2 linked regions of the Caballeronia sp. LZ062 genome follow. The protein of the gene in region 2 interacts with the protein of the main gene of each other region in a pairwise test. Links are inferred from orthologs where the notes say so. Each region holds a gene or a part of one and is shown on either strand. Other genes may lie near its edges.

Evidence for each region.
Region 1: the proteins of odhB (region 2) and lpdA interact in binary tests that used the Escherichia coli proteins (3 or more experiments, as listed by UniProt). The link is inferred for Caballeronia sp. LZ062 from one-to-one orthologs.

The regions. Positions count from the first base shown.
Region 1 is NZ_JARTWB010000002.1:1,489,246-1,493,484, reverse strand. The notes cover bases 335-3,285. They hold lpdA (dihydrolipoyl dehydrogenase), read left to right. Parts: upstream 335-914; coding sequence 915-2,657; downstream 2,658-3,285. Other genes in these bases: P9239_RS13130 (phasin family protein), read right to left, coding at 2,829-3,285; aceF (dihydrolipoyllysine-residue acetyltransferase), read left to right, coding at 335-459. Outside these bases: more of aceF, read left to right, coding at 1-334; more of P9239_RS13130, read right to left, coding at 3,286-3,407; pbpG (D-alanyl-D-alanine endopeptidase), read left to right, coding at 4,132-4,239. UniProt on the Escherichia coli protein: Lipoamide dehydrogenase is a component of the glycine cleavage system as well as of the alpha-ketoacid dehydrogenase complexes.
Region 2 is NZ_JARTWB010000002.1:911,041-915,697, reverse strand. What follows is about bases 984-3,917. They hold odhB (2-oxoglutarate dehydrogenase complex dihydrolipoyllysine-residue succinyltransferase), read right to left. Parts: upstream 3,141-3,917; coding sequence 1,827-3,140; downstream 984-1,826. Other genes in these bases: P9239_RS10330 (2-oxoglutarate dehydrogenase E1 component), read right to left, coding at 3,233-3,917; lpdA (dihydrolipoyl dehydrogenase), read right to left, coding at 984-1,739. Also shown: cell division protein ZapE, read right to left, coding at 1-223; more of lpdA, read right to left, coding at 309-983; more of P9239_RS10330, read right to left, coding at 3,918-4,657. UniProt on the Escherichia coli protein: E2 component of the 2-oxoglutarate dehydrogenase (OGDH) complex which catalyzes the second step in the conversion of 2-oxoglutarate to succinyl-CoA and CO(2).

The DNA of each region.
Region 1 (4,239 bases), 580 kb from region 2 along the record:
TTCAACGCGAGCCTCGACGGCGACAACCTCGTCTTCAAGAAGTACTACCACATCGGTTTCGCGGCCGACACGCCGAACGGCCTCGTCGTTCCCGTGATCCGCGATGCGGACAAGAAGGGCCTCGTCGATATCGCGAAGGAAATGTCCGAGCTGTCGAAGCTCGCGCGCGAAGGCAAGCTGAAGCCGGACCAGATGCAGGGCGGCTGCTTCTCGATTTCGTCGCTGGGCGGCATCGGCGGCACGCATTTCACGCCGATCATCAACGCGCCGGAAGTGGCGATCCTGGGGTTGTCGCGCGGCCAGCAGAAGCCCGTGTGGGACGGCAAGCAGTTCGTGCCGCGTCTCACGCTGCCGCTGTCGCTGTCGTACGACCATCGCGTGATCGACGGCGCGGAGGCCGCGCGCTTCAACGCTTATCTGTCGGCGATTCTGGCGGATTTCCGTCGCGTGATTCTTTGATCGAGGCGCGCGTTCGGGCTTGCGAGTCCGAACGCGCAGCCCAGCCGACGGCGGAGCCGCGCGCGCCGTGATGCGCGGCGGTTCCATCCGCTCTTCTCTTAGGGGACACCATGAGTCTCGTCGAACTAAAAGTACCCGACATCGGCGACTTCTCCGATGTCGATGTCATCGAAGTCAATATCCAGCCCGGCGACGTCATCGAAAGGGAACAGGGCGTCATCACGCTCGAAACCGACAAGGCGACGATGGAAGTGCCCGCCGATGTGGCAGGCACCATCAAGGAAGTGAAGGTCAAGCAGGGCGACAAGGTCTCGCAAGGATCGGTCATCGCGATGATCGAAACGGAAGGCGCGGCGGCGGCTTCGGGCGCGCCTCCGAGCGGTGCACCGAAGGAAGCGTCCACTTCGCAACCCGCTGCAGCAGCGCCCGCTGCGTCGGGCGGCGGCACGCAGGACGTGAAGGTGCCGGATATCGGCGACTTCACAGACATCCCGATCATCGAGATTCACGTGAAGGCGGGCGATACGGTCGAAAAGGAACAGTCGCTCATCACGCTGGAATCCGACAAGGCCACGATGGACGTGCCTTCGCCCGCAGCCGGCACCGTCAAGGAATTGAAGGTCAAGGTCGGCGACAACGTCTCCGAAGGCACGCTGATTCTGACGCTCGAAGGCCAGGGCGGCGGCACGACCTATGTGCCGACGAATCCGGCGGCCGCCGCGCCGCAGCCCGCCGAGAAAGCGACTGCCGCACCGGCGCCGCAAGCGGGCAGCTATTCCGGCTCGGCCGATATTGAGTGCGAGATGCTCGTGCTCGGGGCCGGCCCCGGCGGCTACTCGGCGGCGTTCCGTTCCGCCGACCTCGGCATGAAGACGGTGCTCGTCGAACGGTATTCGACGCTTGGCGGCGTGTGCCTGAACGTCGGCTGCATTCCGTCGAAGGCGCTTCTGCATACGGCGCTCGTGATGGATGAAACGCACGAGCTGGCCGAACACGGCATCAGCTTCGGCAAGCCGACTATCGATCTCGACAAGCTGCGCGGCTTCAAGGAAGGCGTCGTCAAGAAGCTGACGGGCGGCCTCGCGGGCATGGCGAAGGCGCGCAAGGTGCAGGTGGTGACGGGCGTCGGAACGTTTGTCGATCCGCATCACATGGAAGTGCAGGGCGCGGATGGCAAGAAGGTCGTCAAGTTCCAGAAGGCGATCATCGCGGCCGGCTCGCAGGCGGTGAAGCTGCCGTTCTTCCCGACTGACCCGCGCGTCGTCGATTCCACCGGCGCGCTCGAGTTGCGCCAGTTGCCCAAGCGCATGCTGGTGGTCGGCGGCGGCATCATCGGTCTGGAAATGGCGACCGTCTATTCGACGCTCGGCGCGGAAATCGATGTCGTCGAAATGCTCGACGGCCTGATGATGGGCGCGGACCGCGATTTGGTAAAGGCGTGGGAGAAGTTCAACGCCAAGCGCTTCGCCAACGTCATGCTAAAGACGAAGACCACGAAGGCCGAAGCGAAGGAAGACGGCATCTATGTGACCTTCGAAGGCGAAAAGGCGCCGGCGGAACCGCAACGTTACGACCTCGTGCTGTTGTCGGTCGGCCGCACGCCGAACGGCGGCAAGATCGGCGCGGACAAGGCGGGCGTCGCGGTGACGGAGCGCGGCTTCATCAACGTCGACAAGCAGATGCGCACGAACGTCGAGCACATCTTCGCCATCGGCGATCTCGTCGGCCAGCCGATGCTCGCGCACAAGGCCGTGCACGAAGGCCACGTCGCGGCGGAAGCGGCGCACGGCGAGAAGGCGTACTTCGACGCGATGCAGATTCCGTCGGTGGCGTACACCGATCCGGAAGTCGCGTGGGCCGGCAAGACCGAAGACCAGTGCAAGGCCGAAGGCATCAAGTATGGGAAGGCGGTGTTCCCTTGGGCCGCGTCGGGCCGCGCAATCGCCAATGGCCGTGACGAAGGCTTCACCAAGCTAATCTTCGACGAAGAAACGCACCGCGTGATCGGCGGCGGTATCGTCGGCTTGAATGCGGGTGACCTGATCAGCGAAGTGTGTCTCGCAATCGAGATGGGCGCGGACGCGACCGACATCGGCCGCACGATCCACCCGCACCCGACGCTCGGCGAGTCAATCGGTATGGCGGCTGAGTTGTACGAAGGGGTCTGCACGGACCTGCCGCCGCAGCGCAAGAAGTAAGCAGTCTGGCGGCAGATGTGAGAAAGGCGCGTTTCCCGCAAGGGAAACGCGCCTTTTTTCATGGCGCGGCGAGCCAGCGAAGAGAAGCGCGGCCGCAGCGAGCGCAAAGAAAAACCCGGCCGCAGCCGGGCTTTCGCACAACGCGTACAGCTTAGGACAGTCGATTCAGACTTAGGCGACCGTCGGGCGCTTCGTGGCGCGGGCAGCCTGTTCCGTCGCTTGCGTGGCAGCCTTCGTCGCGGCCGTGGCGGCGGCGTTGAAGTTGCTTTCCGCGATTTCGACAGCTTGCTTCGTTGCCTTGTGAACCGTCTCGTACGTCGTGTTGGCGGCGGTGATGGCCGACTTCATCACGGCGACGGCCGTTTCCGAACCAGCGGGCGCGTTCTTCGCGACGTTGTCGACGAGTGCCTGCACCTTGCGGTTCTGCTCTTCGTATTGCACTTCGGCGACACGGGCGAACTCGGCTTGCGTGGCCGACGCGATTTCATACAGATGACGGCCGTACGACAGCACCTTTTCCGCGACCGGCTGCGTCAGGCTGGCTTGCAGCGCGAGCAGTTCCTGCGCGTCCTTCACGGACAGTGCGCGCTGGGCGTTTTCCTGGCCTTCGGCGAGCGTCGACTTGACGACTTGCAGGTTCAGCTCAACGAGCTTTTCCACGCCTTCGAACGCCTTGTTCGTCAGACCGAACAGCGTGTCGAAGTTGGCTTTCTGTGCAGCGGCGATTTGTTCGGGGGTCAGTAGGGTCATCTCAGGCTCCTGATTGCCGACCCATCATGGCGGGTCGTGGCTTGGTTGATGCAGCGAAGTGCTGCTAGTTGGTGCTACTTCTATTGGTGCGTCGCAACATGAAGCCCATTTTAGAGAGATTCTTAGTGATGTCAAGCAGTTTTTGTGCATTGCACAATGAACTGGAAAGCTCGATTAATCATGGGCTTAAGTAATCGAGCGCATCGGTCCCAAGCATTGGGATGAGTTGCTTTGCACCGGTGTGGATCGCGACGTTTAGCGCAGTCCAGTCATGGTGCGGCCCGCAAGAAGCTGCGTTCGGACTGTGACGCATTAGGACGATTCTTGCGGCCGTCCTATTTTTCGGACATCGCCGTACACCAAATTGTTGAAGAACCGTTAACATTTCGACTGTTGATCCGACGCACACTCAATCAGCGCCGCGACGCTCGGCGGTTTTCCCGGCCGATGCGGCGACTGCCACGTTCGCTCTTTTTCAGTCAGCACTTAAGTTCCAGAACTTTTTGCCGACAACGCGTGAGTCGTGTCGTACAAAAGCGCGCCGTCGGCGGCGTTCCGTCTGCGGAAAAGCGATCGTTTTTTCCGATCGTTGCGCACAGCATGTCAGAAACAACCAATCGACGCTTACAACTCGGTTTAACGAGCGCCGATAAGTGCTTAATATTGCTTAAATTTCGTAGCTTCACTACACTTGGCGGTACTCCAGCCGCCCAATAGAACACTAATGAAAACCGAAATGTTTTCGTCGCTAAAGCTGGTGCACGGCGTGGCATTGCGCTCGGCTTTGTCCTTCGCCGTATCACTGGCTGTAGCGACGTCGTTTGCAGCGGCT
Region 2 (4,657 bases):
CCATCAGAAAGCTCTTGCCGCGCCCTACGCCGCCCCACATATAAACGCCGCGCGGCAATTGAGGATGCACGAGGAACTTCCTGATCGCGTTCGAGCGGCGTGCCTTGTACGCAACCCATTCTTCGTAGCAGCGCTGCAGCCGCGCGACCGCCGCCAGCTGCGCTTCGTCCGACTGGTAGCCCCGCGTGCGCAGTTCGTTTTCGTAGTATTCGGTGACGTTCATCTTCTGCCGTTCGATGTGACAAAGGCGAGCGGTTTGATCCGCTCGCCTTCGTGTGCGATGCCTGCCGTTGCCCGAAGTCGAGCGATTACATATTCAGCGCGCGCTTGTCGACGGCGAGCGCCGCTTCGCGCATCACTTCGGACAGCGACGGATGCGGATGGCAAATGCGGCCGATGTCTTCCGACGCCGCCTTGAACTCCATCGCGACGACCGCTTCTGCGATCAGATCCGACGCGTCTGCTGCGATGATATGCACGCCGAGAATCTCGTCGGTCTTCGCATCCGCGATCATCTTGACGAAGCCTTCTGCCCGGCCGATGCCCAGCGCGCGGCCATTGGCCATCATCGGGAACTGGCCGGTCTTGATCTCGCGGCCTTCGGCCTTGAGCTGCTGCTCGGTCTTGCCGACCCACGCGATTTCCGGTTCCGTGTAGATGACCCACGGCACGCAGTTGTAGTCGATATGCGGCTTTTGTCCGTCGATGATTTCCGCCACCGCCACGCCTTCGTCTTCCGCCTTGTGCGCGAGCATCGGGCCGCGCACGACGTCGCCGATAGCGTACACGCCCGGCACGCTCGTCGCGCAGTGATCGTCCACGTCGATGAAGCCGCGCTCGTTCGCCTTCAGGCCGATGGCGTCAAGACCGAGGTTGTCCGTGTTCGGCACGCGTCCGACCGACACGATCAGGCGGTCCGCTTCCAGCGTTTGCGCGTTGCCGTGATTGTCCGTGTACGCGATCGACACGCCGTTGCCGGTCGTCTTTACTTCGCCGATCTTCACGCCGAGGTGAATGTCGAGACCCTGCTTCTTAAACTGCTTGGCAGCTTCCTTCGCGAGCGAATCGTCCGCTGCAGCGAGGAATTGCGGCAGCGCCTCGAGCACGGTCACTTCGGCGCCCAGACGCCGCCACACCGAGCCGAGTTCCAGACCGATCACGCCCGCGCCGATCACGGCGAGCTTCTTCGGCACGGAATCGAACGAGAGCGCGCCTTCGTTGTCGGCGATCAGCTTGTTGTCGACCGGAATGCCCGGCAAATGACGCGCCTTCGAGCCCGTCGCGATGATCACGTTCTTCGCCGTGACGGTTTCCGTCTCACCTTCGCCCGACACTTCGATCTGCACGCCGGCGTCCGTCTTGCCGGTGAACTTGCCGTGACCCTTGAGCCACGTGATCTTGTTCTTGCGGAACAGGAACTCGATGCCCTTCGTCATCTTCTCGACGATGCCGTCTTTACGCGCCAGCATCTTCGACACATCGAGCTTCACGTCGGACACGCTGATGCCGTGATCGGCCAGATGCTTCGACGTGTTTTCGAATTCTTCCGAGGACGCGAGCAGCGCCTTCGACGGAATGCAGCCCACGTTCAGGCACGTGCCGCCGAGTTTCAGCGCGCCGGCCGGGTTCTTCCACTTCTCGATACACGCAACCGTCTTGCCGAGTTGCGCTGCGCGAATCGCCGCGATATAGCCGCCCGGGCCCGCGCCGATCACGACGACATCAAATTCCTTGGACATGACTTTCCTTTGGTCTATCTCCGCTCATGCGGAGCTGCCTCGTGCGATGCGCGCGAGCCTATCGCGCGCATCGAGGCGAATTGCTTCTTACAGGTCCAGCAGCAGGCGAGCCGGATCTTCCAGCGCGTCCTTCATGGCGACGAGCGACAGCACGGCTTCGCGGCCGTCGATAATGCGGTGGTCGTACGAGAGCGCGAGGTAGTTCATCGGACGGATCACGATCTGGCCGTTTTCGACCACAGCGCGTTCCTTCGTCGCGTGCACGCCGAGAATGGCGGACTGCGGCGGGTTGATGATCGGCGTCGAGAGCATGGAGCCGAACACGCCGCCATTCGAGATGGAGAACGTGCCGCCCGTCATTTCTTCGATCGACAGCTTGCCGTCGCGCGCCTTCGCGCCGAACTCGGCAATCTTCTTTTCGATGTCGGCGAGGCTCATCTGATCCGCGTTGCGCAGGATCGGCACGACCAGACCGCGCGGCGAACCGACCGCGATACCGATGTCGAAGTAGCCGTGATAGACGATGTCGTTACCGTCGATCGACGCGTTCACGAGCGGGAACTTCTTCAGCGCGTGGACGGCGGCCTTCACGAAGAACGACATGAAGCCGAGCTTCACGCCGTGTTCCTTCTCGAAGCGGTCCTTGTACTTGTTGCGCAGATCCATGACCGGCGCCATGTTGACTTCGTTGAACGTCGTCAGAATGGCGTTGGTTTGCTGCGATTCGAGCAGGCGCTCGGCGATACGCGCGCGCAGACGCGACATCGGCACGCGCTGTTCCGGGCGATCCTTCAGCCACTGATCAGCCGATGCGGGCGCGTTGACTTGCGGCAGCGAAGGCTTCGCGGCCTTCGCGGGCGCAGCGGCCGGAGCCGGTGCCTTCGCGGCAGCGGGTGCGCCGGCTTGCGCGGCGAGCGCGTCGCCCTTCGTGATACGGCCGTCGCGGCCGGTGCCTGACACCTGGTCGGCGGACACGCCCTTCTCGGCCAGAATCTTGGTTGCGGCCGGCGACGTAGCGCCGCCCGTGACCGAACCGCCCGTCGCGGATGCGGTCGCTTGCGCGGACGCCGACGACGACGCCACTGCCGGCTCGGCTTGCGGCGCGGGCTTCACTTCGGCGTCGCCAGCGGCGGCGGCTGCGGGCGCTTCGCCTGCTTTCGCTTCGGTGTCGATCTTCGCGATGATTTCGTCGGCGGTGACGATATCTCCGTCATGCTTGATGACCTGCGCGAGCACGCCAGCCGACGGCGCCGGCACTTCGAGCACGACTTTGTCGGTTTCGATTTCGATCAGGATTTCGTCCTGGGCGACAGCCTCGCCCGGCTTCTTCTTCCATTGCAGCATGGTTGCTTCCGAGACCGACTCGGAAAGCTGGGGAACCTTGACTTCTACGATAGCCATTTCTGTATTGTCCTAATGCGTTCTGTGTGTACGAGCGAGCCGAACGAAGAGACCGGGGAGCGCCGCTCGCCCGGTCTTCGTTCATCCGCGTGTTACTTCGCGATGGTTTGCGCGCCTTTGAGGCGGCCGAACGCGCCTTCCACGAGCGCCTTCTGCTGCTCGTAGTGCTTCGCGTAATAGCCGACCGCGGGCGAGGCTGAAGCGGGACGGCCGCTGTAGGCCAGCTTCATCCCTTCCTTCATGCCTTCACGCAGATGGTGCTCGATGTAGAACCAGGCACCCTGGTTCTGCGGCTCGTCCTGCACCCAGACCACTTCGGTCGCGTTTTCGTACTTCTTGAGTTCCGCGTCGAACTGCTTGTGCGCGAACGGATACAACTGCTCGATACGCACGATGGCGATGTCGTTCGCCTTCGCTTCGCGGCGATGCGCGACGAGGTCGTAGTACACGCGGCCCGAGCAGCAGACCACGCGCTTGACCTTCTTCGCGTCGATGCTTTCGTCCACTTCGCCGATGACCGGCTGGAACGAGCCCTTCGCCAGTTCCGACAGGTCCGACACCGCTTCCTTGTGACGCAGCAGCGACTTCGGCGTGGCGATGATGAGCGGCTTGCGGAACAAGCGGATCATCTGACGGCGCAGCAGATGGAAGATCTGCGCAGGCGTCGTCGGCTGAACCACTTGCATGTTGTGGTCCGCGCACAGTTGCAGGAAACGCTCGATACGCGCCGACGAGTGCTCCGGACCCTGGCCTTCGTAGCCGTGCGGCAGCATCATCGTGAGACCGGAGACGCGGCCCCACTTCACTTCGCCCGACGAGATGAACTGGTCGATCACCACTTGCGCGCCGTTCACGAAGTCGCCGAACTGCGCTTCCCACGCGACGAACGTGTTCGGTTCCGCGGTCGAATAGCCGTACTCGAAGCCGAGCACCGCTTCTTCCGACAGCACGGAGTCGATGACCGTGAACTTCGCCTGGTTGTCCGCGATGTTCTGCAGCGGAATGTACGTGCCGTCGTTCCAGCGTTCGCGGTTCTGATCGTGCAGCACGGCGTGGCGGTGCGTGAACGTGCCACGGCCCGAGTCCTGGCCCGTCAGACGCACCGCGTAGCCGGATGCCACCAGCGACGCGAACGCGAGATGCTCGCCCATACCCCAGTCGAGCTTCGATTCGCCACGGCCCATCGCGCGGCGATCGTTGATCACGCGCTCGACGAGCGGATGCAGCTTGAAGTTCTCCGGAATCGTCGTGATGCGCTCAGCGAGACGCTTCAGTTCGGCGAGCGGCACGGCGGTGTCGGCGGCGTCCGTCCATTTGCGGTTCAGGAACGGCACCCAGTCGACCGCGTATTTGCTCTTGTAGTTCGAGAGCACCGGATCAATGGTGTGATGGCCTTCGTCCATCGCCTGACGGTACGCCTTCACGAAGTTGTCGGCGTCTTCGGCCGTGATCACGCCTTGCTGCACGAGCTTCTCGGCATACAGCGCGCGCGTGCCCGGGTGCTTCGCGATGGTCTT